One region of the Pseudoalteromonas sp. MM17-2 genome, then DNA from elsewhere that is predicted to be linked to it. Evidence: predicted binding sites of a transcription regulator. Region 1 holds the regulator's gene; each other region holds the start of a gene.
The links. Region 1 encodes sigma-54, which starts transcription at its own class of promoters, with help from an activator protein. Its sites were predicted from a motif close to GTTGGCACGNNNNTNGNNT; they were not measured.
Positions count from the first base shown of each region.

Region 2: the regulator sigma-54 is predicted to act here: its motif matches at 3,144-3,162, upstream of flgJ (flagellar assembly peptidoglycan hydrolase FlgJ).
Region 3: the regulator sigma-54 is predicted to act here: its motif matches at 2,154-2,172, upstream of MHM93_RS11955 (flagellar assembly protein T N-terminal domain-containing protein).
Region 4: the regulator sigma-54 is predicted to act here: its motif matches at 1,257-1,275, upstream of MHM93_RS07035 (YggN family protein).

Region 1 is NZ_JAKRFV010000003.1:3,080-10,638, forward strand. It holds gene ptsN (PTS IIA-like nitrogen regulatory protein PtsN) at 7-453, opposite strand; gene hpf (ribosome hibernation promoting factor) at 455-742, opposite strand; gene MHM93_RS03205 (RNA polymerase factor sigma-54) at 768-2,264, opposite strand; gene lptB (LPS export ABC transporter ATP-binding protein) at 2,289-3,014, opposite strand; gene lptA (lipopolysaccharide transport periplasmic protein LptA) at 3,014-3,538, opposite strand; gene lptC (LPS export ABC transporter periplasmic protein LptC) at 3,528-4,082, opposite strand; gene kdsC (3-deoxy-manno-octulosonate-8-phosphatase KdsC) at 4,079-4,630, opposite strand; gene MHM93_RS03230 (KpsF/GutQ family sugar-phosphate isomerase) at 4,630-5,598, opposite strand; gene MHM93_RS03235 (calcium/sodium antiporter) at 5,608-6,579, opposite strand; gene MHM93_RS03240 (ATP-binding cassette domain-containing protein) at 6,784-7,559, shown strand, end outside.
Region 2 is NZ_JAKRFV010000013.1:62,294-69,852, forward strand. It holds gene flgL (flagellar hook-associated protein FlgL) at 1-154, opposite strand, end outside; gene flgK (flagellar hook-associated protein FlgK) at 160-2,169, opposite strand; gene flgJ (flagellar assembly peptidoglycan hydrolase FlgJ) at 2,173-3,108, opposite strand; gene MHM93_RS11850 (flagellar basal body P-ring protein FlgI) at 3,259-4,350, opposite strand; gene flgH (flagellar basal body L-ring protein FlgH) at 4,362-5,042, opposite strand; gene flgG (flagellar basal-body rod protein FlgG) at 5,057-5,845, opposite strand; gene MHM93_RS11865 (flagellar basal body rod protein FlgF) at 5,867-6,610, opposite strand; gene flgE (flagellar hook protein FlgE) at 6,740-7,559, opposite strand, start outside.
Region 3 is NZ_JAKRFV010000013.1:86,008-93,566, reverse strand. It holds gene MHM93_RS11965 (dihydrolipoyl dehydrogenase) at 1-15, opposite strand, end outside; gene MHM93_RS11960 (glutathione peroxidase) at 60-800, opposite strand; gene MHM93_RS11955 (flagellar assembly protein T N-terminal domain-containing protein) at 949-2,118, opposite strand; gene MHM93_RS11950 (LPP20 family lipoprotein) at 2,246-2,701, shown strand; gene MHM93_RS11945 (transglutaminase-like cysteine peptidase) at 3,010-3,645, shown strand; gene MHM93_RS11940 (LapD/MoxY N-terminal periplasmic domain-containing protein) at 3,642-5,591, shown strand; gene MHM93_RS11935 (response regulator transcription factor) at 5,588-6,184, opposite strand; gene MHM93_RS11930 (HlyD family type I secretion periplasmic adaptor subunit) at 6,187-7,559, opposite strand, start outside.
Region 4 is NZ_JAKRFV010000006.1:70,505-78,063, forward strand. It holds gene MHM93_RS07020 (AzlC family ABC transporter permease) at 1-451, shown strand, start outside; gene MHM93_RS07025 (AzlD domain-containing protein) at 451-750, shown strand; gene MHM93_RS07030 (hypothetical protein) at 785-973, opposite strand; gene MHM93_RS07035 (YggN family protein) at 1,314-2,105, shown strand; gene MHM93_RS07040 (PLP-dependent aminotransferase family protein) at 2,115-3,560, opposite strand; gene MHM93_RS07045 (DMT family transporter) at 3,653-4,600, shown strand; gene MHM93_RS07050 (diacylglycerol kinase family protein) at 4,557-5,420, opposite strand; tRNA gene MHM93_RS07055 (tRNA-Ser) at 6,012-6,102, shown strand; tRNA gene MHM93_RS07060 (tRNA-Ser) at 6,126-6,218, shown strand; gene MHM93_RS07065 (flavin reductase family protein) at 6,800-7,426, shown strand; gene MHM93_RS07070 (aminotransferase class V-fold PLP-dependent enzyme) at 7,404-7,559, opposite strand, start outside.

The sequences.
Region 1 (7,559 bases):
CGCGCATTAGTCGGCGATCAATTGATAAAGCTCTTGATCGCTGCTGGCTGAACGCAGTTGTTTACACAGTTGTTTGTCTTTTAGTTTATCAGCAATTGTCGCTAAGGTCTTCAGGTGTTGTTCAGTCTCATTGGCCGGCACTAAAAGTGCGACAAAGATATCCACCGGACGGTTATCAATGGCATCAAAGTTAATGGCTTCGCGATTAGTTACAACAATGGCAATGGTACTGTCGATACTATCGAGACGGCCATGCGGAATAGCAACGCCTTTACCTATACCGGTACTGCCCAGCTTTTCGCGGGTCAGCAAAGCATCAAGTACCGATTGCTCGCTGAGGTGAGGACTGTGCTGATGTGCCACCTGAGAGAGGTATTCCAGCATTCTTTTTTTGCTATTAAAAAGGACCGCAGCTTTGCTGCAGTCCTTGCTAAAGAGTGAATCTAGGTTCATGTTAGTGACGAGATAATTTCTCTTTATGTTTAATCACTTGACGATCGAGCTTATCAATTAAGCCGTCGATCGCCGCATACATATCCTGGTGCTCTGCGGTTGCGAACAGTTCACCACCGTTAACGTGAAGAGTAGCTTCTGCTTTTTGTGTTAGTTTTTCAATATCAAGAATGACATGCACATTATTTATATGGTCAAAGTGACGCTCTAATTTTGCAAATTTGCTATTCACATAGTTGCGAAGAGAATCAGTGATTTCTACGTGACGACCGGTAAGATTTAGTTGCATAAGCATTTTCCTTCTTGTCTAACGTCTATATCAAACTTTTACGCTGATTTGACGGTGGAATGGCTAGCGATTCACGATATTTAGCTATCGTGCGCCGAGCCACTTTAATTCCTTGCTCGGCTAGTACGTCGGCAATCTTGCTATCACTCAACGGCTTAGCAGGATTCTCCGCAGCTACTAGCTTTTTGATCAATGCTCGAATCGCTGTGGACGAGCATTCACCTCCGTTTTCGGTTGTAACATGGCTGGAGAAAAAGTACTTCAGCTCAAAAATACCCCGTGGTGTATGCATATACTTTTGGGTGGTCACACGGGAAATCGTTGACTCATGCATTTCCACCATTTCGGCAACGTCATTAAGCACCATTGGCTTCATTGCCTCTTCACCATGTTCAAAGAATGCCTGTTGTTGTTGAACAATGCAATTAGTTACTTTAAGTAGCGTATCATTGCGTTGTTCCAAGCTCTTTATAAACCATTTCGCTTCTTGTAAATGCGAGCGAATAAATTGACTATCACTTTGCGACTTACAGCTTCGCGACATTGATGCATAGTGATCGTTAACGCGGATCTTAGGCATACTATCTGGGTTTAATTCAACCACCCAGCGGCCTTTAACTTTCTTCACTGATACATCTGGAATCACATACTCTGACTGCTCTCGCACAATCGTGGCTGCAGGAGTCGGATTTAAACTGTGTATCAGTGTCATCACCTCTTTTAACTGCGCTTCTTTAAGCTTAGTCTTTTTCATCAAGGTGCGATAGTCACGACTACCAAGCAAATCAATATAGTTAAAAACTACCTCTTTGGTCTCTTCAAGCCAAGGGGTTTGTGGGTCAAATTGCTTGAGCTGGATCAACAAGCACTCTTGTAAAGAACGCGCACCAATTCCTACAGGATCAAAGAGTTGGATACGCTTAAGAACGGCTTCAATTTCATCGAGCTCGATACCATCGTCTTGTTCATCATGATTCAAGCTTTCCAGCAGTTCTTCACAACTGACCGTTAAAATGCCGTTGTCATTGATGGCTTCAATGATGGCTGTGGCGATGGCCTCGTCGGTGGCACTAAAAGGTGTTAATTGCAGCTGCCACATTAAATAATCGTGTAACGACTCGGTGGTTTCGCCTTGGTAGATAGACTCATCTTCTGGCATAGGCCCAGAGGAGGCAACGGGAGCCGCACTAATATACTCATCCCAAGACACATCCATGGGCAAGTCTTCACTGATGGACTCGTTGTTCATGGCATCAGCACTTTCAACTTCATCCTTACTGGCGCTGGCCGTCTCGGCGGTGTCGTTATTTTGGTTGTCGGACGTCGACTCTTTTTGCTCTTGGTTGTCGTTATTGTCGGCGTAATTGTCTTCTTCAACTTCAAGTAAAGGGTTGGCGTCCAACGCCTCTTGAATTTCTTGTTGGAGATCCAAAGTACTGAGCTGCAACAGGCGAATCGCTTGCTGCAATTGTGGGGTCATTGTTAATTGCTGGCCTAGGCGCAGCTGTAATGATTGCCTCATGTATCTCTAACAATCCTTTAATCGTTATAATCTAAACTGCTCACCCAAATAGACGTCGCGAACCGTTTGATCGGCAAGAACTTGCTCTGGAGTGCCAGAAGCAATGAGCTCGCCATGGGAAACAATGTATGCGGTTTCACATACGTCTAGGGTCTCTCGCACGTTGTGGTCGGTGATTAATACACCAATGCCACGATTGCGCAGATGCTCTATGATTTTCTTTATATCTAACACTGAAATAGGGTCGACACCAGCAAAAGGTTCATCCAACAAGATAAACTTGGGGTTTGCCGCCAATGCTCGCGCTATTTCTACCCGGCGACGTTCGCCACCAGATAACGCCATTCCTTGTGAGTCTCGAATGTGCTGTATATTAAACTCATCAAGCAGGCCCTCAAGCTCGCTTTCACGCTCTGCTTTGCTTAAGCCCTTGCGGGTTTCTAGGATGGCCATCAAATTTTGAAAAACTGTCAGCTTTCGAAAAATAGATGATTCCTGCGGTAAATAACCAATACCTAAGCGCGCACGAGAGTGCATCGGCATTAAGGTGATATCCTCATCATCAATACTGATGGTGCCTTTATCACTGGGTACCAAGCCAACTATCATGTAAAAAGTAGTTGTCTTACCGGCTCCATTAGGGCCGAGCAAGCCGACGATACTACCTGCTTGCACTTCTAAGCCCACACTTTTGACGACCTCCCGGCCTTTATAGCTTTTCGCTAATTTTTGTGCTTTAAGAGTCGCCATTATTGCTCTTTCTCCGGCGTATCGTCACTTTGTGGTGTTAATGTTGTGCGCACTCGTGTGCTGGAGTTTTCATCCTTTTCGGCGGTGATCAGCTGTTTGGCAATATCATAGCTTATGGTTTCGGCAACGATATGCTGGTCGGCCATGGCAATCTTAGCATCACCTTGAATTTTAAGGGTCTCAGAGGCGACGTCATAACGAATTTCCAGCGCCTGTGCAGAAATCTCAGTGCCATCTTCCATCACTTCGGTGTACACAGCTGGTGAGCCGGTGGCTACGAGCAATTGCTTGTTATCACCCAATTCTGGACGACGGTGAGCCTCAAGGCGGTCAGCTTTTATTTCCCGTTTGCCGTGAACAATATGCACGTTCTTATCAAAAATAGTGATATTTTCTTTGATCAGTGCTTGTTGTTTGTCGGCATCAATTAACACTTCCTTGGCGGTGATTTGCTCAGCAGTAGCGCTGGCAGAGCATAAGCCAATTGCGATGGATGTAATTAATGCACTGATTTTATTGGTCATAATATATTGTTCGCGTATGTTCTGTTAATTCAACTATCTCTGTATTGAGGTCTGCTTTCAAGCCTTGCCCGGTGATCTTCATATTCGGGCCACTTAATACTACAGCCTGCTCGGACTCCATGCGCTGGCTATCTATATCAACTTGGATGGCCTCAGCGCTGACCTTCTCAATCATCGCCCCTTCTTTTAAGTTGGTGGCGGTGACGTTATTTTCCAAGATCAAAATGTTGTTGTTGTATAAAGTCGCTTCATCGGCGTTTACCTGCCAATTTTCTGTTTCACCATATAAGGTAAATACTGGCTTGGTGAAATGCGTAAACCCGAGCTCTTGATACAGCTCCATTTCCTCAGCATAAACGGTGTGGCTTAACTCACCCTGATCGTTATAACTAGTCTGACTTAGCCCAGTTGCGATATAGTCGGGTGTGGCAATATGGTCTTGCTGAGCGACACCATCATCTGTCGACTTCATAAAATAAGGGTACCAAAGCCACGCCATCGCGACGATAAATAGCAGTGATATGAGCGCTCTCGCTGCGTTCATGTGCTACTTCCCTGTGTTCCCAGGCTATGTCCTTGGGCCAGCATCAGCAAATCTGTGAGCTCACGCACAGCACCAAAACCGCCCGGTAGCAAGGTACTGTAATGGGCTATTCGCTTAACCAGTGGGTGAGCGTCATTAACCGCTACGGCGAACCCGGCTTGCTCCATCACCGGTAAATCAGGGCCATCATCACCAATGTAGGCTATTTGCTCATCGCTTAGGTTTAATGTGCGTTTTAACTGTGCATAGGCTTCGAGCTTATTCTCTTTACCTTGATAAATGTGGGGGACACCCAAACTTTGCATTCGCGTTTGTACTATCTGTGATTGTCGCCCGGTGATAACAGCAACTTCAACACCCGCATTGAGCAACGCTTTAATGCCGAACCCGTCTTTGGTATTAAAGGCCTTTAATTCCTCGCCTTGATTGCCTAAATAGATACGGCCATCTGAAAACACGCCATCAATATCGCAAATTAACAATCGAGTGCGCTGTGCACGTTGCCATGCGTCTTCGTCTATGGCTTGGTATAACTCTGAAAACAACACTAAATCACCCCCGCGCGCAATAAGTCTTGCGTATTCAGCGCGCCAATGGGACGTTGCTCGTGATCGGTCACAATGAGTCCATTGATGCGCTTTTGCTCCATAATTTTCAGTGCTTCCGCCGCCAGCATATGAGCATCGGCTGTGGTGCAGTTTGGAGTCATTACCTCAATCAGCGCGGTGTTGTGAATATCCACTCGCTGCTCCAATACACGGCGTAAATCGCCATCGGTAAATAGCCCTACCAGTCGCTCATTATCATCGACAACAGCGGTCATGCCTAAGCCTTTGCTTGAGATTTCTAACAAGGCTTCTTTAATACTTTGTGATTGGTGACTGCGTGGCACGTCATCGCCGCTATGCATAACATCATTCAAGGTCAGTAATAAACGTTTACCTAAGCTACCGCCGGGGTGGGAGAGGGCAAAGTCATCGGCGGTAAAGCCTTTGGCTTCTAATAAAGCAACAGCGAGTGCATCGCCCATTGCCAAGGTTGCTGTCGTGCTTGCGGTGGGGGCTAAACCCAGCGGGCAGGCTTCTTGCGATACTTTAATACATATATGGGCATCAGCTAAGGTGGCCATACTTGATTGAGGATTGCCGGTCATGGCAATCATGGGCGCGCCAATACGTTTAATTACCGGAATAATGCTCACAATTTCGTGCGTTTCGCCAGAGTTAGAAATGAGCATAACGATGTCATTTTCAGTGATCATGCCTAAATCACCATGGCTGGCCTCACCTGGGTGCACGAAAAACGCTGGAGTGCCGGTACTTGCAAGGGTCGCGGCAATTTTATTACCAACATGTCCTGATTTACCCATGCCAATAACGATGACTCGGCCGCTACAAGCCATGATCATCTCGCACGCTTGAATAAATTGTGCGTCTAAATACTGATGTAACTCCTGCAAAGCGGTTTGTTCTATTTCTAAAACCCGTTGTGCGGTGGCAATAAAGCTTTGGCTCATACTATTACTCTAGGCTAACTGACTAAAAATATATCCTTGGTAGGCAAAAAATGCGACTAGTAAAAAGCCGCCCTCGATTCTGTTGATACGCCGCGCGCCACGAAAGTTCAAACTCATGGCAATAAGCACCACCGTTGCCGCAATCATAATTAATGCATCACGGTTAGCGGCGGAGGGGTCGATAACCGATGGGTTTAAAATACCGGCGATGGATAGGACAGCGAGAATATTAAATAGATTCGAGCCGACAATGTTGCCCAGTGCTAAGTCGTCTTCATTTTTCAGCACCCCAGCCACACAAGCAGCAAGTTCCGGTAAACTAGTGCCAATGGCAATGATGGTAAGCCCAATGACTAAATCAGAAAGGCCAAAATACTGGGCTATGTCCACTGCTGAGTCGACAATAAAATGCGAACTGATGGGCAGCATCGCCATCCCGATAATCAACCAAATCAGTGCGGACTTGTTGCTCACCCCACTGGGTATTTCATCACAGACTTCACTCACTAAGGGATCGTCATCATTACTTTTTTGATTGCGTGAAATAACAATCAAAAAAACGATAAAGGTGACAAAACCGCACGCCAATAACCACCCCTCGAGCTGAGAGAAATAATTATCGGTAAACATATACCATGCAATCAGTGACACCACGAGCACAATGGGCATTTCGCGCTTTAGTGTAATGGAGGACACTGAAAGTGGGCGTAGCAAAGCAGTAATACCTAACACCAAGAGAATATTGGTAATGTTTGAACCAACAGCGTTGCCGACAGCGGTATCGGTTTTATCTGCCAGTGCAGCAGAAGCTGATACCATCATCTCTGGTGCCGACGACCCCATTGCGACCACAGTCAAACCGATGATTAGGGCTGGCACCCCTAAGTTGCGTGCCAGCGCAGCTGCGCCATAAACAAAACGATCCGCACTCCATACTAGGGCGACAAAACCAGCGACTAGAATGGCGAAAGAGGTGAGCATGATTAATGAGCCATTGATGTAAGTGAAACCTTGGCGCAGATAGTAACAAACTGGGCTGTGTTTGTGTAAGAAAACCGTGTGTTTAGGTGTTCCACTGAGCAGGAATTTGAACGGGCTTACAAAAATTTACAGAATCTTTTTTCCCTCAGCGTAAAAAAACTTTAAAATACGAGGTCTAATGATAGAAATGAGCGGGAGAGCGACTTGTCGCAACCAATAGTAGAAATCAAGGATGTTACCTTCTCGCGCGGAGAGCGTGTTATCTATCAAAATATGGACTTTACCATTCCGAAAGGGAAGATCACTGCTGTTATGGGCCCAAGTGGTATAGGTAAAACCACTTTGCTCAGGCTGATTGGTGGGCAATTAAAGCCCGATTCGGGCGATATTTTATTTCAAGGCAATAGCATTCCAAGCATGTCACGTTCGGCGCTTTATCAAGCGCGAACAAAAATGAGCATGCTGTTTCAAAGTGGTGCGCTGTTTACCGATATGTCGGTGTATGACAATATCGCCTTTCCTCTTAGAGAGCACACTGAACTCAGTGAGGAGTTAATTCGCTTGGTGGTGTTAATGAAACTACAAGCGGTTGGCTTACGTGGCGCAAAAGATTTAATGCCTGCTGAGTTGTCCGGGGGGATGGCACGCCGCGCTGCTTTGGCTCGCGCGATAGCCCTAGACCCTGAGTTTATCATGTATGATGAGCCTTTCGCCGGACAAGACCCCATCTCAATGGGCGTGTTAGTGCGGCTAATTAAATCACTCAACGAAGTGTTGGGGTTGTCTTCTTTGATTGTTACCCACGATGTGCAAGAGGTGTTGAGTATCGCCGACCACGTGATTATTCTCGCCGACAAAGGGGTGATTGGCAGTGGCAGCCCGGCACAAATGCGCGAACATGAATCGCCCTTAGTGCGGCAGTTTCTGCAAGGGCTGTCCGATGGGCCAGTTCCTTTTCACTTTGATGCTGAGCCTTATGA
Region 2 (7,559 bases), on a different contig from region 1:
ATAGCATGGCTCGCGTTGTTGCAGATGGATCATCAGATGCAGTTAACACGCGCTTTTGCGTATTGATCTGCTCTTGTGCTTTGGCAACCTTAACCTGGTTTTCTAAAATACTGGTTAAGCCTTTTTGATAAATTTGATTATTGGATAAACGCATATTATTTACCTCGCGGAGCTAAGCAGGCTATCAAACACCGTTTGTGCTGTAGAGAGCACACGCGCTGATGCCGCATAACTTTGTTGAAAGCGCAGTAAATTAGCCGCTTCCTCATCTAAATTGACACCTGACATCGACTCATACCAAGCGTTCGATTGCTCCTCCAACGCAGAGAAAGCCGCATGACTGGTTTGTGCTTGGCTAGTTACAATCCCTATATCAGTCACTATACCTGCGAATGCCTGGTTGAATGTTTTGAGATTATCGGCGCTGCCGCTGCTCAGCACATTTTCTCGCACTAACTCTTCGCTTTGTAGCCCAGCGAGTGCCAGGCCATTACGGTTATCGTCAAAACCCCCGGTATTAAACTCGAGGCTAAACGTATCGCCTGCAGCCGGGTTGCCTTCAATATTAAAGTCAAAGCCATAGTTAGCGTACGGTGCTCCTGCTTGAGCGAGCATATTTTCAGCAGGCGGTGTAATGGTAAAAGTCGTTGTACCGTTGCCATCGGTAATCGTGTACTCGTTAGGATTACCTGTTTTTTGCAAGCTGATTGGCCCGTTCGTCAAGCTTGGCGGCGGGCCCACAGTGATGCCCGTTGAGTTGGCAATATCAGTCACCGAACCGGGAGAAATTGCCGCTTCACTGACGTTATTTAACGCTGTTTCGGTGCGAATTGGCGACGCTAATGCCAGCTTTTCTGGCCGCGTGGTCGCCAACCCAACATTACTGGCTGCAAAGGCATTTAACTTGATATCAAAGCTATCTCCCGCTACTGGCGCACCTGTCACATCAATATCTAAGCCATAAGACTCGCCACTTGTTACTGTGGTTGAGTCTATCACTCCCGCCGTTACGTTGGCCGTCGACGGCGTACCGATAGGCTCACCTTTATTATTAAGGGGCACTATCTCTACGGTTGTTGGCGAGGTAAAGGTAACACGGAAATCCGTTGCCGGAATCTCTTTGCCCATCCCCTGCTCTAAACCAGCCTGCAAATTGCCCGATCCCGCATTAGCGGCGAATGGTAAGCCGTTGACGGTGGGCAAAGTGAACAGATCACCTCCTATTTCACCGTTGGCGTCCATCCCCAAGCGGTTTTGCTGGTTGAAGGCGTCGGCCAATGATAAGCCCATTTGCCCCAGCTGATTTTGCGCCGGTATGAGTACCTCGTCTCGATAAGCCAGCAGGCCACCAATCTCGCCTTTTAAGCTGTTGGTATCAACCTCTAAGCTATTGGCTTGTCCGGAGGTCACATCAAGGCGAAGTTCCTTAAGGTTCGGATCTGGATCGCCATTTAACGAGAACAAGTTAAAGCTACCATTTTCCATAACCAAAGCTTCACCTGTAGACATGAACACCAATTTTTCACCATGAGGTCCATCGAGTGTTTCTAGGTTCATTAGCTCTGAAAGATCTTTAATCGCTTTGTCGCGCTCGTTATAGACCGAGCTGGCATCAGCTTGATCTTTCTTGCCATGAACAGCTGTAATTTGGTTGTTCAGCTCACTAATTTTCTCAATTAAGCCATTAGCTTCATCAGCAAGGATCCCAAGCTGATCATTCACCACACTCTTTTGTTGCGATACAATTCCTGACAACCTATCCATCTGATTAACAAAGTTTTCCGCGTTGGTGAAGAACAACGAGCGGGTAACATTGTTAGAGGGCTGATTCAGCGCCTCTTGCAGATTATTAAACATGCCATTGATTTGCGTAGACAGGCTATTGGACTCCTCGGAAAACTGGCTATCAATACGCTGTGCTTCCTCCATAAAGCGCTCAAAGAACGAGCGATTAGAGGTGTCTCTATTGAGTTGCTGTTGTGCAAACTCATTGAGCAGACGATAGGTTTGCCCACGGCCAACCTGATTGTCGAAGGTGGTGCCATGCTCTGTACGCTCGCGCACGTAGCCTTCGGTATTAATGTTGGCAATATTTTTACTGGTAGTATTAAGCAGCTCGGTATTGGCACGAATGCCTGAACTGGCAATGTTTAGTAGGTTAAATGACATGATCTACTCTCCTTGCCTTAGCAGATCACCGGCTAGGGCGCGTAATTCGCTTTGCCCTAACACACGTTTAATTTTCTCTGCATACTGTGGATCGGTGGCGTAGCCAGCTTGGTGTATAGCGTCGATAAACTGATGAGGCTTATCGGCCACATCTAAAGCCTGCTGGTAACGGGGATTAGTTTTCAAAAATGAGACAAAATCATCGAAACTTTGCTCAATAGAGTCATACACTCGGAACGGTTCTTTGCGCTGAACCGCAACTCCTCCTTCATACTCTAATGTTGGTTTTACAGTCGCTTCCCCCTGCCAGTCACGGTGCGCTTTGATATTAAATAAATTGTTTGAACTTTCACCGCTCGCAGTTTTAATAATGTGCTTGCCCCAACCAGTTTCCAATGCAGCTTGAGCAACCATAACACCGGGGTGCACACCGATTTTACCGGCCGCTTCACGGGCAACGTCCCACACCCCTTCGACAAACTCTTTGGCATTGGCGAAATCGGCTTTGTGAGCGATAGGAGATGCCTCAGAGTGTTGTTCTTGGGTTTTCACTTGCGCGTTGTTTAACCGCGCATCACGCAAAGCTGACGCAGGCATATAGCTGTCTTTTTGTGGCGATAACTGTTGCACAATCAAATCGGCCAAGCCCAATGAGCCATTCGCCGATAACTCACTGGAGAGCTGCTGATCATGCATGTCTTGGAAGTATTTAACGCTGCTGGCATTAAAAGGACTGTCTTCATCTTCGAAGGCTTCATTGGCTTTGCGCATGCTTTTGAGCAGCATTTGCGTAAAGATAGACTCAAACTGCTGCGCTGCTTGCTTTAAGGCCGCGCGCTCGCCGTCGCTGCCGGCAGGCTGTTTTAACGCATCTTGACGAAGCTTATCTAAGCTATTGAGATCGAAGACGCTTTGCGTTTGCAGTTGGTTAGCATCCATAAGACTGACAAAGTAATGACTAGATGCAAAAACTAAAGCAAAAAACGTACCACTGACTTTATAGTTCTGATTAACAAGAACTTAGGTGGCTATAAAAACAGCAAACCCCAAGGCTTTGGGCACTTGGGGTTTGCTGTTGCAGTATCAGATTTAAATGACCACCAACTGACCATTAATAGCACCAGCCTCTTTCAACGCCTCAAGAATGGCCATTAAATCTCCCGGTGCGGCGCCCACTTCATTAATCGCGCGCACAAGATCATCTAAACTCACCCCGGGGTCAAAAACAAAGGCACGCGAGTCGTCTTCACGCACATCGATAATACTTTGATTGGTCACCACCGTCTCGCCCTCGGCCAATGCATTGGGCTGCGACACTTCTGCATTTTCGGCGATGGTCACCGTGAGCCCGCCATGAGTAATAGCCGCTGGCTGCAACTTGACATTTTTGCCAATCACTATGGTACCAGTACGGGAGTTGACAATGATTTTCGCAGCATTATCGGCGGGAGTGAATTCAAGGTTTTCCAGCGTCGATAAATAAGCGACTCGTTGCGAAACATCACGTGGGGCAGTTACGCGCACTGACGCCGCGTCCATTGCCATTGCGGTATTCGGCCCGACGAGATTATTAATGGTATCGGACAGGCGCTTCGCGGTAGTAAAGTCAGGGCGATTAAGATTAAAGGTAATGTAATCCCCTTGGGTAAAAGGACTTGGGATCGCGCGCTCGACAATGCCGCCATTAGGAATTCGCCCCACAGTTGGCGTATTGACCACCACACGTGAGCCATCAAGCCCTTGCGCGCCTAATCCACTAACCACTAAGCTACCTTGAGCAATAGCATAAATATTACCATCGACACCTTTTAGGAAGGTTTGCAATAAGGTACCACCGCGTAGGCTCTCGGCACTACCTACTGAAGATACAGTGACATCCATACTCTGGCCGGGTTTGATAAACGCCGGCATATCCGCATGAACGGCAACCGCTGCAACATTATTAATCTTTGGCTTAAGGTTGGCCGGCAAAGTAATGCCAAAGTTATTCAACATCGCTTTAAAGCTTTGTTCGGTAAAGCGGCTCTTCTCTCCCGTGCCAGGCAGACCCACAACCAGACCATAACCCACTAATTGGTTACTACGTACGCCCTCAACCATGGCCACATCTTTGACACGCTCGGCAAAACTTTGCCAGCTAGTCAACGCCATGCAGAACACGATAAGGTTTAACCATTTCATGACTGGACTCCTTAGAATGGGAACAAAGTGCTCATAAAGAACCGTGATAGCCAACCGGCACTTTGCGTTTCTTGCAGCTCGCCTTTGCCAGAATATTGAATACGCGCATTAGCGATACGGCTACTTTCTACGGTGTTTTCGGAGCTCACGTCAGCTGGGCGAACAATGCCTTCTAAGCGAATAAACTCCTGCCCAGTATTAAGCGTTAACCACTTTTCGCCACGAATCACCAAATTACCATTGGGCAGCACGCGCATCACGTTCACGGAAATATTGCCTGACAAACTGTTGGATTGATTAGATTTAGCGTCGCCGGTGAACGAAGCATCTGAGTTCACACCCATTTGAATGCTATCTCCACCGATATTGACCGGATTGCCGCCTAAACCAATAACCGGCTCTAACCCCAGCTCGGTTTCCCTGTCAGTTTCCGTTTTTGCCGTTTTTGATGCTTGCGTTGACTCACGCAGTACCACAGTAATGATATCTCCAGTACGCAACGCTTTCTTATCGGCATACAAATCGTTCGCCAATACGGGATTGAAAAGGCCGCCACTTTGGGTCATGTTTTGTGTTGCTTCCTGCGGATACATCGGCGCATAGTAAGGGTCGTTTTCGACAACATGGGAGTTTTGTGTAGAAACACACCCTGTAGCAAGTACAAAAGTAATTGATAGTGCAATTGGCCTAATCATAATGCCCCCACTTATAGCTGCTGATTAATATAGCTGAGCATCTGGTCTACAGATGAAATCACTTTAGAGTTCATCTCATAAACACGCTGTGTCTCAATTAAGTTGACCAGCTCTTCGGTCACATTGACGTTCGAGGTTTCCAATGCTCCTTGAACAATAATACCCAAGCCGTCTACTCCCGGGTTACCTTGCACCGGAGCGCCACTGACAGCGGTTTCGGTGTAAAGGTTTTGGCCCATAGGTTCAAGCCCTGATGGATTAATAAAGTCACTGATCACCAACTGACCAATCACTACATTGTCCGCCTGCCCGGCTACGCGCACCGAAACCTCTCCGTCTTGCGACACAGTAATAGACTGCGCGTCATCGGGCACGTTCATTTCTGGTTGCACCGGAAAACCAGCACCACTGGTGACGATACGACCGTCTTCGTCGGTCGTGAATTGACCATTACGGCTGTAAGCAATATTGCCATCAGGGAGCAACACCTCAAAAAAGCCTTGTCCTTGAACCATCCAGTCGAGGGAGTTCTCCGTGCTTAGCATATTGCCCTGGGAGAAATTCTTCTGGTTAGCAACCACCTTGGCACCGGCGCCAAGCATCAACCCCGAAGGCATCTCTGTATCTTGTGAAGAGCGCCCGCCAGGTTGATTGATATTTTGATACAACAAATCTTCAAACACGGCGCGGCTTTTCTTGTAACCGACCGTGCTGGCATTAGCCAAGTTATTGGAAATAACCGAAATATCGGTCTGTTGGGCGTCAAGCCCGGTTTTACTGATCCACAATGCTGGGTTCATAGTAGTGACTCCTCGCTAATGTTACATAATCCGTAGCAATGACTCAGCACGCTGGTCATTCTCTTCGGCGGTTTTCATTAGCTTGACTTGTAATTCAAACTGACGTTGATGGCTGATCATATCGACCATTTCATGCACAGGATTGACATTCGACATCTCGAGAGCCCCTGACATGATTGAGACATTTTCAGAAACATCAAGTTGTTGGCCATTTACGGGCCGAAACAGACCGTCGTTGCCCTTTTCCACCTGATGCCCTGTGGCCTCAACGATTTGCAATCTGTCCACTTCTTCAAGAAAGTTGGCCGGGGCGCCTTGAGGGCGAACTTGAATGGTGCCGTCTTTGCTGAAACTTATTTTCTCAATCGGAACAGGCAGGATTACTGGCCCCCCTTCGCCAACAACTTGACGGCCATCTCTATCGAGTAGCATCCCCTCTTGGGTCATTTTCAATGAACCGGCTTTGGTATAGGCCTCGTTGCCGGCATCATCTAATACCGTCAGCCAACCGTGCTCACTCATAGCAATGTCCAAGTCGCGACCGGTTTCAGAAATACCGCCAGCTGTGGTGTTGGTCCCTGCGCGTTCTTGCAGAGCAAAAACGCGTGTCGGCAACCCTTCACCAAAGGCCTGCATCGAGCGTGCCTGAGCGATATCGGCTTTAAAGCCTGTGGTGTTAGCGTTGGCAAGGTTGTTACTTTTAACCCCCATCCCCAGTAGGCTTTGCTTAGCTCCTGAGGTGGCAATGTACAGCATCTTGTCCATTGGCTTGCTCCTTAAAATCGTCGTTATATTGACTAAAGCAAGATTGATACCAAGAAAAAGGAGTTATTTAAAAGGAGAGACTAGAGGGATGAAAAAAGGCCACCAAAAGGTGGCCTAGTAGGATTTTTCTTATCGGATCTGCAGGATATTCTGTTGCAGCGTTGAGTTCACCTCTAACGCCCGAGAGTTAGCCTGGAAGTTTCGTTGTGCACTGATTAAATCAACTAGTTCATTAGTAAGGTTAGTATTCGATTGCTCCAACGCTTCAGAATTAATCGTGCCCAAGGTCCCGGTCCCTGGCTCACCTGCGATGGGTTCACCAGAGTCTAAGCTTTCTTTCCAGCTGGTATTACCTACCTGCTGCAAGCCCTGAGAGTTAGGGAAACGGACCATCGCTACCTGGCCTAAGAAGGTAGAGTCGCCATTACTATACGAAGCAACTAACTTACCATCACTACCGATTTCAATATTAGATAAGCGGCCCACGGTCGAACCATCTTGTTCCAACGCCTTCACCTCGAAGCGGCTAGAGAATTGGGTTGGGAGCTTGTTACCCGTCGCAGCTTCATCACGCCAGTTTAAGTTAATATCATTAAACTGGGCACCGTTGGTCAAAATACCGCTGGCGCTCAGGTTAGCGCCCGATAACGTCATTGGGTTAAACGTCGCGCCGGTATTGGGCGCACCATCTGTTTGCAATGGTAAACCCGCTGCATCAAAAGTAAACTGGGTGATAGGGCCTGCACCTGCGTTACCCGCGTTATCAACTTCAGTGCCATCGACGGTGGCGCGCACATCCCATTCGTTAGAGGCTGTTTTTACAAAGAAAAACTGCAGTACGTGGGGCTCACCCAGAGAGTCATAGACCGTTGTTGATGTTGACGAATTATAGGTAGCTGAGTCATTTGGGTTAAATGGCGTTACCGTTGGAACGGTGGCACCTGCATCC
Region 3 (7,559 bases), on a different contig from region 1:
GCTCACTTTATTCATAGCAGTGTCCTTATAAAAAAGGGCCCGCAGGCCCTTAAAATGAATTAGTTGTTGGTGAAGTAAAGGGAAAGCTCATCAGAGCCACCTATATGTTGCCCACCAATAAATACTTGCGGTACCGTATCTCTACCGGATATTGCTTTTAAGCTGGTAAGCGACGCTTGACTACCCAACACAATTTCCTCAAAAGCAAGACCGTGCTGCGTAAGCATTGCTTTCGCTTTGGTACAAAACGGGCACCCCGGCTTAGTAATAATGCTTACCGGCTGTGGCTTACTTTGTTTGGGGTTAATATAATCAAGCATAGTATCTGCATCCGACACCTCAAAAGGGTCGCCTGGTTTTTGCGGCTCGATAAACATCTTCTCGACCACGCCGTCTTTTACGAGCATGGAGTAGCGCCAGCTACGTTTACCAAAACCTAGGTCGTTCTTGTCGACCAGCATGCCCATGCCGTCAGTGAACTCGCCGTTACCGTCAGGGAGTAAGGTAATATTGTCGGCTTCTTGGTGCTCAGCCCACGCATTCATAACAAATGTATCGTTTACCGAGACGCAGACAATGTCATCTACGCCATTTTGTTTTAGTACACCTGCAAGCTCGTTGTAGCGGGGCAAGTGTGTTGACGAGCAGGTTGGTGTAAACGCACCGGGCAACGAGAAAACCACGACCGTCTTACCTGAAAAGATATCGTCTGAGGTAAGTTGTTGCCATTGCTCGCCTTTACGCACTGCAAATGTCACCTGAGGAATTCGTTGGCCTTCGCTGTTGTTTAATGTTGTCATACTGATAATCTCCTTTCGATGTGTTGAGTACAGTGTGACAAAAGCGAGTTGATTTGTATATCAGTAAGAATTGATGACTTTGATTGTTAAAATCGAACGATGAACGTATCTTGAGTTTAAATGGTACGCAGGAAGTGCTGAACCAAAGCTATTGGCTCAGCAACACTAAATCATTCAGTTGAATATTCGCCAGTGGCCGTTTACCAATATTAGTGGCAATGGCACTGTGTTGGTAAAGCTGATTCACTTCTACACGATGTAAGGTAGTTACCTGGCGTGGCAAACGTTTGCCTGCATAGGTGGTGAGGTTGCTGCTATGCGCCAAAGTGAGTTGCTGACCCATCACTAAGCCGTTGGCTTTACCTAAGTTGACAACTACTTGGTCACCATCAATATGCTGAATTAATCCACGGGTCGGTAGGCAGCGCAGCTCATTGTTAAGGTCAAACATCACTTTCTCACTGAGCGCAGTAATGGCTCGTCCGTATTGGCTTTGCCAAAAAGTGCCACTGTTTACATCGATACGAGCGGTTTTTTCAAATTGCCAAGGCCCTTGAGTTTGATAGGCTTTTTGCCATATTTTTTCAAAGCTCAAGGCATCGAATAACGCAAACTCTACATTAAAATAGCGGTTATAGCTTTCGTCCTGCCAAAATGCATAATCATTATTTAATTGCTTGCCGGTGGAAATATCGGTGATTTGCGAAAGTAACACGTACTGACTGTTACTTTTGTCACGAATATATTCCAGTACATTTTCATCATACTGAAATTGCTGTGTAAAGAAGGGGCTAACATCCACCGCTTCTTTAAAATAAGGAATAGGCAGCATTGCTAGCTGCGTTTGGCTCATAATTGCGTAGAGCTGCTTAGTAAAAGCTGGGGCCACGTCAAATATTTGACCATAACGAGCTTGCTGTGGATTATCCAATGCCGTGCGTGTGAGAGCAAAGTGGCTAACAAAGTCTTGTTCAGGGCATTGCTGTGGGTTATCTAACACTTCAATTTGCATGGTGACACTGATCATGCCATCACTTTGTTGCTCTTCGAGCAGCTGCATTTGTTGTACTTGACCATGTGCTTGCAAAGAAAGGTGATCTTGAGTGAGCACGCCGTTAGTCAAGGTCTGCACACTGGATAGCTCCAGCCCTGAATATAATAACGCCTGTTTTATAGCGTCACTGACCGCGTTGGCGCGTGCTGTTTCAGTATCTCCATCCTCTAAAGTCGCAACCCCTGTGGTTTGCAACCATTGGGCGCTGACACTCGGGCTTATTAGTGCAATCATCAGTGCGCACACACATGCCAAATATCGCATAGTTATCCCACCTAAAAATGTTCTTGCAACAAAGATAGCAAAGAACATACCAACTCCCCTGTAATAGTGGCATTTATCGTGCATACTACTGAGCATAGGTTTAGAGACAATCAGTGTGGAGCAAAACATGCTACGAATGATGATACTGCTGATCAGCACATGGAGCATGCTCGGTTGCAGCAGCGTGTTTGATAAGCACGTTGAATACGCCATAGAGCAGCCTGACAATTATCCGATTTTACGTGCGATTGGCTACGCGCCTATTGCACCGCAGCCCGGTGAAAGCGCCCAGCAAAAATCGCTGATGGCGATGAAAGCTTCGAAGATAGAAGCTTACCGGGAGTTGGCGGAGCAGGTTTATGGTCAGCAAATGCAAGGGCAAACCACCGTTGCCAATGCCATTGCTGGAGATGATGTACTGCAAGCACGGGTTCAAGGGGTGATCCGAGGGGCTCGAGTTAAACGCAGTTATGTTGTTGGCGACAGTTATGCGACTGAATTAGAACTGGATATGAAGCTAGTACACGATCTTTACATTACTCAGAGTAAACCTCGCAAGGTAAAAAAGGTCACTTACTACTGAGGTGCTTGCTGATATACAACACTGCCCCAAGTGTACGCCTGTGCGCTTGGGTTTTATCTTTCCTTGCCTTTATACACCTGCATTTTTGCTTTAATTCCTAATATCAAACTTATTCTAAGCGCCTCTTTATACTGCATTTACGGCTAACATCGGGTGCTGCAGAACTGAAAATCACTGCTATGCTTTAATAAATCAAACCCATTGCGTCCTAAGCGGTGCGCAGAAACTATGTAGGCTTTTAGGACGTAGTGAGCAGTGCGAAAATTATAAATAAAATACGGTGGCTGGGGCTAGGTTTAGTGTTCGCCATGACCTTGCTCATGAGTGCCATTCACGCTGGCGCAACTATGGACAGCGACTTGTTTCAAACGCTTATGCGCAATCAATACGGTACTCAACGTTTACTGGTGGCGCAGCGCTGGCAGCAATTACTAGCTAGCTTGAGTGCGCAGCCCGAAACCCGCAAAGTGCAACAGGTCAATCAGTTTTTTGCCACGCAAGTGCGCTACCGCACCGACCAACTTCTCTACAAACAACAAGATTATTGGGCAACGCCATTAGAAACCTTAGGGCAGGGACTGGGCGATTGTGAAGACTACGCCATAGCGAAATACGCGTCATTGAGGATGCTAGGCATCGCTGATAATAAGCTAAGGCTTATCTATGTTAAAGCGCAAATAGGTGGCCCTCGCAGCCAAGAGTTTCAAGCGCATATGGTGTTGGGTTATTACCCGACACCCAGTAGCCAACCCATCATTCTCGACTCGCTGACAAGTGCTATTTTGCCAGCAGAGAAGCGCACTGATTTATATCCGGTTTTCAGCTTTAACAGTGAAGGTCTGTGGACTGCAACGTCAACCCACAGTGTGGCCGACCCTCGGGCGAGATTATCTCGCTGGCATTCGGTTTTAAAGAAAATGGAACAGCAAGGAGTTAGGTGGTGATAAAGCAAGCATCTACGGCGTCCAATGGGGCGCACCGTATATCTCTGGTGGTACAACTGTGGCTGGTGATTGTGGTTATTGCTTTGAGTGGGTTGATCAGCAGTGTACTCATTAGCGGATACAATGTTAAATCTAGCTTCACCGAAGAGCTTTATTTGAAAAACGCCGATAATGCCACAACCTTAGCGCTTGCACTCAGTCAGATGAATAAAGACCCAGTGACCGTTGAGCTTTTCGTCTCAGCAGCCTTTGATACCGGCCACTATCAGCAGATTAAATTAGTCGATACACAGGGTGAAGTTGTGGTTGAGCGTTCGCTTACACAGCACGAACATGCCTCAGTACCTAGTTGGTTTGCACAGATGTTTGCTTTTGAGGTCGACGCCGGCGTTGCACAAATAAGCAATGGTTGGCAACAATACGGCACCTTGTATATTCAGAGTCAGCAAAGATATGCACTAGAAGCTTTATGGGACAATGTGCTCAATCTAGCCAGTGGTTTTGCCATTGTTGCGTTATTGAGCTGTATTGCCGCTTCACTCATTTTACGTTGGGTACTGAAGCCTTTAGAGCGAGTGGTCGCTCAAGCCCAAGGGTTCTCGAAAAAGCAATTTAAGCAACTTGCAGTTCCCAATACGGCCGAATTAGCTGAGGTGACAGAGGCGATGAATCATCTGGCTGAGCGCTTTGGTGGCATTCTGCGCGAAGGGAACGAGCGTATTGCCCGCGCACAATACCTAGCCCAGCACGATACAACAACAGGGCTGGCCAATGGTCGGTACTTCCTGTCGCGTATGGAGCAAGAGTTAAAGCAAGTTAGTCATGATCAGCACGTGTTGATACTAATGCGTTTGGCAAACTATGAGCAACTGCGGGGGAGCTTAAACCCGGAACAGTTTTATAGGTTGGAGAAAGAGCTGGCGCAGCTACTGATTAGGTATGCAGAAACTCAGCAAGATAACCTCCATGACTGGCAACTTGGGCGCATCAGTCATTGTGACTTTGCTCTTCGACTCAATGAGGTCATGGCCGCAGAGGATAGCTCACGGATGCTGACGCAATGCTGCAGTGAATTTAGCGATACCTATAATGGGCTGATAGAGCTGAGGCACAGCATTACCTATATTGAACAAAAGCAAAGCGGTGAAGAGGCTTTGCAGCACGGTCAGCGGTTGTTGGCTATGGCCACTGCTTCCGGCGTAGATATGTACGCCGATGCTGCAACCAAGCATCACCAAGTAGCGGCGGTGACTGGGCAATCCTTAACGCAAGCGCTTGAAAAAGAGCAGTTTGAATTAAAGCTCACAGACGTACTGAATTTTGACGATAGCTGCGTGCAAAGTGAAGTCGGTTTATATTTGAAAGTGGGTAACAAGGTCCATTCGCGACGCTACTATCAACGTCTGCTCAGTGAGCAACAATTGGATGCGCAGCTGGACTGGAAAACGGTGAAAACATTTTTCAATGAGAAGTTATGGCTGCATTACGCTCAGCCTCTTGCTATCAAACTCAGTGAAGCGACTCTAGAAGATGAAATCGCTTATACCAGTATTCTTGCATTGATATCGAGTGAGCGGCTGCTAGCATCGCGCCTAACCTTGGAGTTTTCTGAGTCATGTTTAATCAACATGGCTGAACAAGTGAAAGAGTTCTGCCGAGAGGCAAAATTAGTGGGTTGCCAATTAGGTTTAACGGATGCAGGTCAAGCACTGAACCAAGTTGATGGCTTAGAACAGTTGGGGTTAGATATTATAAAGCTTGATAACACCTTGGTGCACAACATCAGTAATGATGAGGCCACCCAACAGTTGGTGAGGCATATTTGTGCGCAGGTGCGCCCTTTGGGAATGATGGTCGTGGTGGAGGAATTGGCTCAAGACATTGCTGTTGAATTACTCAAAGAGTTGGGAGTCAGTGCCCGTATTCAAACTCAGCAGGGGCATTAATGCCCTTCCCCAGCACCGTTGACATGCAACGCTAATTGCAGTCGGTCTTTAACCTGTAGCTTTGCAAATGTCGAGCTTAGATGCTGTTTAACGGTGCGCTCAGAAATATAGAGTCGTGCCGCGATAGCCTTGTTGGTTTGTCCTTGAGCCACGAGCTTGGCGACCTCACATTCACGCTCGCTCAGTTTACTCAAATCCGCAGAAGTAGGTGAACAGGCTTTATCGGCGATGGAAAGCGCACCAATAAGGTTGCTTAGCAAGCAGCCAGGAAGCCACAGAGCATTGTTTTCAATCGCGTCACGCGCCTGTTTAAGTACAGCCGTAGTGGCGAACAGTTCAACATAGCCGCGCGCACCTAAGCTAAACCCTTGTTGTAATTCACTGACACAGGGATTACGGGTCATCAAAATAATTGCGATATGACGAGCATGTAACTGGCCAATGATCTGTTGCCAATCGGGCATGCCAGTGAGTACCCAAGCAATACGCGCACCGGGTATTTGATCGGGCAGTGTATAAAGCACTTCTATTGGCTCACCTAGGCGCTGCCAATGGCTGGATATGAGCCCTTGTTCGGTTATAAACAGATCCATGGCTAACGCTCCGTCATCGCCTGAGAAGTGGCTTTAAGAATGGGTTTTAACAAATAGTCTAATACCGTTTTTTGCCCGGTGATAATATCCACTTGGGTTGTCATTCCTGGGATAATCGTGAGTTGCTCGCTCAATGAGCCGCGCGATGTTTTTAATTGCACTAAATAATAAGTGTTATCGCGCTCATCGGTGACAGTATCGGCACTGATGTGAGTGACTTGGGCTTCCAACCCGCCATAAATAGTAAAGTCATAGGCTGTGAGTTTGATCATCGCCGGCTGTCCTGGGCGTAAAAAGGCAATGTCTTGTGGCGCAACTTTGGCCTCCACAAGTAGTTGATCATCAAGGGGGATGATCTCCACCAAGTCACTGCCAGGTTGTAACACCGCGCCCACGGTATTGACCAATAGGCGTTGCACAGTGCCACGAACTGGCGAGCGAATATCAGTTTGTGTAACCTTATCAGCAAGCCCCGTTTGTGTTTCCCGCAAGGCGTCGAGGCGCAGCATCGAATCGGAAAGTTGGTCGCGCCAGCGGTTCACCATGGTCAGTTCGACCTCATCAATTTTACTTTGCGCTTCTTCAATCGCTGCCTGGGTTCGCTTTAATGCCGCTTGGGCGCGCTTTATCTCACCTTGTAAGTCCACAGCCTGTCGCTCTAAGCGGATTATGTCGACTTCAGAGACGGCCCCAGATTGCAGTAATGGTCGTGTTACCCTCAGTTCTCGTTGGCTTAGTGCTAAGCTGGCGCGGTACTGCTCAATGGCTGCTGCTGTTTCATTATAGTCTTGGCGTCGCTGTTCTAATTGCCGTTGGTGAATACGAATTTGCTGGGTCAATTCCTGCTTGTTACTGCGATATTGGGCTTGCTCATACTTAATCGCATTAGGCGCCTGTTGCTTTAATTCATCGCTAAATACCAGCTCAGTATCTGCGGTGAGCGCTTGTAAGCGAGCCACTTCTGCGCTTAACCCTAAATATTGGGCGCGGCTTTCACGCAGGCTGGAGACAAACCGAGTCGGGTCGACCTTGACGAGAAGGTCCCCCTGTTCAACAATTTGCCCCTCTTTGACGAGAATTTGCTCGACCATGCCTCCGTCATAAGATTGCACAACTTGCAGTTTTTGTGAGGGGATCACCCGCCCTTCGCCGCGTGTCACTTCATCTAGTTGTGCATAGGCGGCCCATACTAGCAGCAGTATAATCGCCACGGCGATAGCATAAAGAAGACCGCGCGCCGCCAGTGGTTGCTGCTGCATTTGCTGCCAATGCGCATCAGCCACCCAGTCTTGCTGATTGGGAGGCACGAAAAAACCATTAAACAGACGATTGAATACCCCCTTTTTGGCGCTGCGTTGAATGCCTCGGCCTAAGC
Region 4 (7,559 bases), on a different contig from region 1:
TAGCTCTCGCCACTTTCTCTATGGTCTGGCAGTACGCCAAAAGGTGATTAGCCAACCGCTGCGCTGGCGCTTGCCCGTCAGCTTCGTGTTAACCGACGAGCTATTCGCCTTTTCCCACCACCGCAAGGCATATCAAACGAAAACACGCCTTATTTATGCGCTCAGCGCTGGCTTTAGCTTTTATGTGGCCTGGAATATATGGACTCTATTGGGCATCTTGGCAGGCCAGCTATTACCCGATTTAACCAATTTAGGCTTAGACTTTGCCATCGCCACTACTTTTATTGCTTTGGTTGTGCCCACCATAAAAAACAAAGCAACCTTAGCCTGCGTGGTGATCACCGGGATTTGCGCCGCCACTTTCAAAGCTTGGGGGCTGGAACTCTGGTTGGTACTTAGCGCTCTAAGTGGTATGACGGTGGGCTACGTGGTCAGTAAGGGTAGCCAATGATACTGACGACCATAGTGCTTATGGCATGTATCACCTTTGCCAGCCGTTACCTGTTTTTACATCGCGCCTTACCCTTTCAGGTCGGGCCCAAATTACAGCGCTTTTTAAGCTTCAGTGCGCCGGCGGTACTGACCGCTATTTGGGTGCCCATTGTCCTCCTTCCTGAGGGGCAGTGGCATATTAGTTATCGCAATCCTTATTTACTGGCCGCCGTACTGGCCATTATTGTTGCTTATCGCAGTAAAAGTATCTATCTCACCACCTTAGTAGGGATGGCTGCTTATTTTCTGCTGCGCTGAAAAACAAAAAAGGGGCTTTCGCCCCTTCCTAACTTTACTCGTTGAGGTAATCGTCAAAATCATCATAGCCGAGATTTTTCCGCAGCTTACGCTGCTCTAGATAATCATCGAGCTTCTTTTTGACCTTGCGCTTACGACGGTCATGTTGGTTACGCCCCATCGCTTCGTATTCATCTTCAACAAATTCGTCATCTAACGCATCATAGGAATATGTTTTACCCACAATACACTCCAGTTAATTACAATCATTGTGCGCGGCTCAAGCTTAGCTTCACCACGACCAAGAGCCTACGCCCTTAAAGTGAATAAATAGCTGCAAATGGCAAAACTGGAAAGTGAGATTTTTTTATCGTTTCAACAAATATCTTTTATTGATGATGATCATCAATGTGCGACTTTCACTAACATCTTGTTAAAAACGGCTAAAAGTTAGCTTTTTTTTAAATCTCTAGCAAAAACCTGCTCGCCATTAATGCATAACCTATTGTTTATTATAGAGTAATAATTTTGGCACCGAATTTGTAATGTATCTCTCGTAACAACAATCAACGGGAATAAAGACAATGAAAACGACAGCAGCCCTTCTTTTTGCATCCATGACGGTAACCACAAGCGCACTGGCACACGAGCAAAAGCCAGATAACCTCTCATTTGGTTCACAACAGTGCGATATTGAGTTTAAAAGTGATATTCGTATCAACCCTGAACGCATACAAATCACCAATGTCGATAATCAACACATGGTATACGATGGTCAGCAGCTGCTCGTTGATGGTGAAGTTATGCCTCTGACTGCAGCTCAGCAGCAAGCACTGGATAATTACTCTCAGCAACTACGTAGTTACGTCCCTGAAGTTGCTCAGATTGCCCTTGATGGCGTGAAAATAGCCGGCGTGGCCATTGAAGAAGTGAGTGCAGCGTTTGGCATTGAGCATAATGACGCGTTGCAGCAGGTCGTGGATAATATTGGCAATAATATCGAGCATAGCTTTTATCAAAATGGCGAGTTTGTGATGGGCAAACAAAGCTTTGATGAGCTAGGTGAAGATATTGAGCAACAATTCGATGAAAACTTTGAACAAGCCGTTGAACAGGCCATGGTGCAATCAATAGGCAGCGTGCTGATGGCCTTGGGTTCGCAAATGGTCAGCTCAGGTGGCGACATGGACGAGTTCGAGCAGCGCATGGAACGCATGGGTGAGCAAATTGAACAGCGTGTTGAGCTTCAAGCTGCCAATATCGAGCAGCGCGCAGATGCCCTGTGCCATTCATTTTCAGAGTTGGCAGAGCAAGAGGCCCAACTGGTGAGCATGGTCCCAGAACTAAGTGACTTCCAGCTTCTAATTACTAAATAGTCGGAATAATCATCCCTTTCGCACTTGCTGGCAGAGCGCTCCCAACCGCGCTACTGCCACTTCCACTTTATCGCTCCAAGGAATACCATAACTCAGGCGCACACATTGACGGTATTTATCGGTAGCGCTAAATATTGAGCCCGGTGTGATGCTGATCCCCGCGTCCAACGCCAAATGAAAAAGCTCAATCACATCGTATTGGCTTGGTAACTGCAGCCACAAGACACAGCCGCCCTTGGGATTAGTCATCCGCGTTTTTTCCGGAAAATGCTGTAACACCAGCGCCCGCATGCGCTCCTTGTTCAAGGCTAGGCGCTGGCGTAGTGTACGTAAGTTTTTGTCGTAATCGCCACTACTCATAAACTCATACAGGGTCCACTGATTCATCAACGATGATGAACAGCTAATCGCCCGCTTTAAGCGCCGCGCTTGCGCTGCATACTTACCGGCAATCATCCACCCTACGCGATAACTCGGCGCCGCTGTTTTAGACAGCGACGAGCAGGTGATCACTTGCCCTTTGCGAGAAAAGTATTGCGCCGGTTTAGCATGACTATGTTCATACGCCAATTCACCATACACATCATCCTCAATAAGCACCGCCCCTCGCTCCTCAATCATGCGCACCAGTTGCTGGCGGCGCTCATCGGACATTTGCGAGCCCAAGGGGTTACTAATCGTAGTAGAGAAAATACAGGCTTTGATGTCGTGCTCTGCGAAGGCACGCGCCAAATCATCTGCACAGACACCTTCTTCCGGGCACATTGGGATCTCTATGGCTTTCAGTCCCAAACTTTCAATCATCTCAATGATGCCGAAGTAACAGGGCGATTCGATAGCGACAATATCACCCATTTGCGTAACGCATTGCAGCGCAATGTTTAATGCTTCTTGCGCGCCATTGGTAATAACGAGCTCGTCACTATTCACACCGATGGCAAAATCTAAATATCGACCGATGATCTCTTTTTTTAGCGGCGCAAAGCCATCCAGTGGGCCATAGTTAATCGCTTGATCGCCAGCTGCGTTCATTACCTTGCGCATAGTTCGGCTCAGTACTTTATCGGTGGCACTCACCGCCACCGGGTTGGCGATCCCCAGCGGGATCACACCGGGCTGATGTAAACCATCGAAAACCTGTTCAATTAATGCCTGCTTGTTAACTGCCACGGGCGAGCGCGCCAGTCGCGAACGTTTAGGCTGGCTGCACGGGAGCACCGCCGCATTTAAGTAAAATCCAGACTTTTCCCGGGCGCTAACCACCCCTTGACGTTCTAACTCCTGATACGCTTGCTGTACCGTAGGAATGCTAACCGAGAGTTTCTGCGCCATGGCCCGCAGCGAGGGAAGTTTTTCCCCCGCATTTAAGGTGCCGTGTTGTTGCATATCTTTAATCAGGTCGACAACTTGCTGATAAAGATAAACAGCGCGCTGCTTGTTAATCGTCCGCGACATAATCTGTATAGGTATCAAAATCACTTTTCTGTGTATGTACAGTATACAGAATCACTTTAAAATACCACCTTTTACGATCACGAGAATTCATCATGAACAACATCCTGCTTTATGTGGTCACTGTGCTCATTTGGGGCTCAACTTGGCTGGCGATTGAGTTTCAACTAGGTAGCGTCCCCGTGGAGGTATCACTGTTGCTGCGCTTTGCCATAGCAGCGCTATTGATGTGGGGGTATGTGCTCATCAAGCGCCTCCCTATGCGTTTTAATCGCCGCGATCATGTCTTTTTTGCCTTATTGGCATTGTGCAATTTTGGCGCGAATTATCTTATTCTCTACTGGGCGCAAGCCTATCTAACCTCGGCACTAGCCTCGATTGCGTTCAGTATGCTGTTGTTGATGAATATCATTAATACCAAGCTATTTTTCTCTCGCCCCATCGCCAAACGCATTTATTTTGGCGCCCTACTGGGCGTGGTAGGGATTGCCGTACTGTTTTGGCCGGCAATTTCGTCGTTGGATTTAAACAATGGCGTATTAATTGGTCTGCTGCTGGCGTTATCGGGCACCTTAGTGGCATCGTTAGGGAATATGGTCAGTGTGCGTAACTCACAAGCCGAGGTCGGAATTTTACAAGGCAATGCCTGGGGCATGTTGTATGCCACCCTAGGTTTAAGCTTGTATGTGATACTCACTGGCGCCAGTGTCGATTTCGCAGCAACCACAATGAGTTACTGGCTATCGCTGCTTTACTTAAGTACCTTTGGTACGGTCATCGCCTTTGCCTGCTACTTCGTGCTATTAAAAAATATTGGCCCTGAGAAAGCCAGCTATGTGATCGTCTTATTCCCGCTCGTAGCTGTGGTACTGAGCACCCTATTTGAAGGCTTTGTATGGCAAGCGAACACCGTGTATGGCTTTGCCTGTGTACTGCTTGGCAATGCCATTGTGCTCACGCCAGTGCACAAAATAACGGCTCGCTTTCGTAAGCCCCCTGTTACCGAGGTACCACAAAAAGCAGTGCTTCCGCTTGGCAGCTAATCACGGCGGGCGTGGTGCCAAGGTATTCGCCATCGGCTTCAATACCCAACCCTACAGTTGTCACCTCACAGCGCTTTATAACCGCTGTGGTGATCTGTGCAAGGCGGGTATGCGCGCCAATGTAACTGAGTAATAGCGCCACGGCTTGGCGCAGTGGCGCGCCTTGAGCAACACTAAGGTAACTTAGGGCGCCGCTTGTCACATTGGCATCCGGCGCGACCTTCATGCCACCACCAAAAAACTGACCGTTGGCAAAGCAGCACATCAGCTGGCGTTGGTTAGTCACCTTGCTATCAATTTCTACCCTGACCTGCGGGTTAGAGTAGGTATACAAATGCTTGAGCCCCTCCCAGCTGTATCGCCAACGGGCTAATCGGCCTTTTTTATTTTGCGTTGCGCGCACCACCTCAGCGTCATAACCAACTCCAGCCACGTTAATAAAGTAACGATCGTTGATTCGCCCTAAGTCGATACGCTGCGCCGGTGCCCGCAAAGCTGTAGCTAACCAATGCGCTTGGCTAACACGCCACTGCCGAGCAAAGTCGTTGCCACTGCCACAGGGGATCAATGCCACCTCAACAGCGGTGTAGGCATACGCATTAACAGCCAAGTGTAAGGTGCCATCGCCACCGAGCACCACAACTCTTGTTAAACCATTGCTACACGCTTTCAAACGTTTTAAGTCACGCGCAAAATCCCCGGACGTAGCCAAGCAGGAGTAATCAATAGACGCTTGCTGTAAACATTTTTCGAGTTGGTCGAGCAGCTTTTTTTGGTAACTGGGATGATAGACCACCAACCAAGATGAACAAGTCGGCAAATGGACACCTTAAAACAAATATGTTTTATCTGAATAAATATGCAGCCTATTTTAATACAGAAAGCTTATCAAGCTTTAAACCCTTAATATAATAAGGTTCAAGGTAAAAGCATACAAATATAATCATGCATAGAACACGCTAAACTGAAACTTAACAAAAGTAAAATGCATAAAAAAAACTTATGCGAAAGGGCCAAAATTTATCGTTTTATTTTTAACCACTTCAGCCTCACAATAGCCATGTTTTCAGACACAGACATAGCGCGGAGCAACCAAGATGAACCCAGTAAACACATTAAACCAAACGGCAGCAAGCCAGGTCGCAGTTAAGCCCAGCAAGCGTAAAGCAAAAATGCTGGCAAAGTTAAACCGCTTCGGTAAGGAACTCGCTCTTAGTGGCGTCGTTCGTTACAAGTAATAAGTTAGAGTAATGTTACTTTGGGTGTAAGGCACCAACCAGCTTTACACCCTCAACCTTCCCCCCATAGCAGTCTAAAATACCCTCTATTTCACTGAATTAGCACAAAAATCAAGCAAACGACCGTTTTTCTATTTACACCTGCGTTTTGCCTCAGTATTATCCTAGCCCATGGAGAGATGGCAGAGCGGTTGAATGCACCGGTCTTGAAAACCGGCATGGGTTAATAGCCCATCTAGGGTTCGAATCCCTATCTCTCCGCCACATTTTACAAACTGATTCGCGCCGGAGAGGTGGCCGAGTGGCTGAAGGCGCTCCCCTGCTAAGGGAGTATAGGGTTTGTAGCCCTATCGAGGGTTCGAATCCCTCCTTCTCCGCCATTAGTTAAGTTAAAAAACCGCACATTGTTGCGGTTTTTTGCTTTTCGGCGTTCAGTCGCAAGCGTCCGGCCTTCGGCGTCTCAGAACTTGCGAAGCAATACTTCGATTTCTTCGACCCTTCTCCGCCATTAGTTATAAGAGAACCGCCTTTACGGCGGTTTTTTTATAACTAAATTTCAAGTAGGCGGACTTGGTGAGGACCCTTTGTTCGACAAAATGTCGGGAGCGAAGGCGCCCGCAGGGGCGAGCACAGGACGTGCGAGCGCTTATCCCAACAACCGCTATCAAAACCCGACCACCTTACTCGCGGTTTTTTATAATTAAATTTCCAGTAGGCGGACTTGGTGAGCGCCCGTAGGGACGAGTACAGGATGTACGCGCGCTTATCCCAACAACCGCTATCAAAACCCGGTCATCTTACGCGCGGGTTCGCTATCACTAAATTTCCAGTAGGCGGACTTGGTGAGCGCCCGTAGGGGCGAGTACATGATGTACGCGCGCTTACCCCGACAACCGTTATCAGAACCTGGCCTTTACTTTTTCACCACGTTTGCCACCATAGCGCCCCATTATCAACAGCAATGAATACTCACTATGCTACTACACACCCAGACGCAGAGTCTAGCCAACAACTTTATCAGCACCTTGTCGGTGCCATCACCCCTCGTCCTATTGCTTGGGTCAGCACCCGCAGCGCCACTGGCGTCGATAATATCGCCCCTTACTCATTTTTTAGCGTGGCCAGCTGCCAACCGCCGGTGTTATCAGTTACTCATGTGACACCTCGCACAGGAGAGCCGAAAGACACATTGAAAAACTTGCTGGCAACCAAAGAATGTGTCGTCAATATCGTCACCGAAGACTTGCTCACGGCGATGAATCAAAGCTGCGCCAACTACCCGAGTGATATCAGTGAATTTACGGCCGTGGGCATTGATAAACACACTAGCCACAGTGTATCCGTGCCAGGCGTTGCCGCTGCGCAAGTACGTTACGAGTGCACACTGCGAGAGGTGATTGAACTTGGCTCAGAGCCGGGAAGCGGGCAAGTGATGTTGCTCGACGTTAAAACCATCGACATTGATGATGCTCTGTTGGTCGATGGTCGCATCGCACCGGAACGATTGCCCACTATAGGTAAGCTAGGTGGCGATGCCTACGCGCATACCACCCGTCAAAGCGTGCTTAGTCGCCCAGTACTCGATTAGCAACGCTGAGTAACGCCGCAATATCTTGCTCATCATTGTAGATGTGCGGTGAAATACGAATACCCAAGCGGCGTTCATCGACGCTGATACAGGCTTTGTTTAGTTCCGCTAGCAGGGCCTGTTGATGACGTCC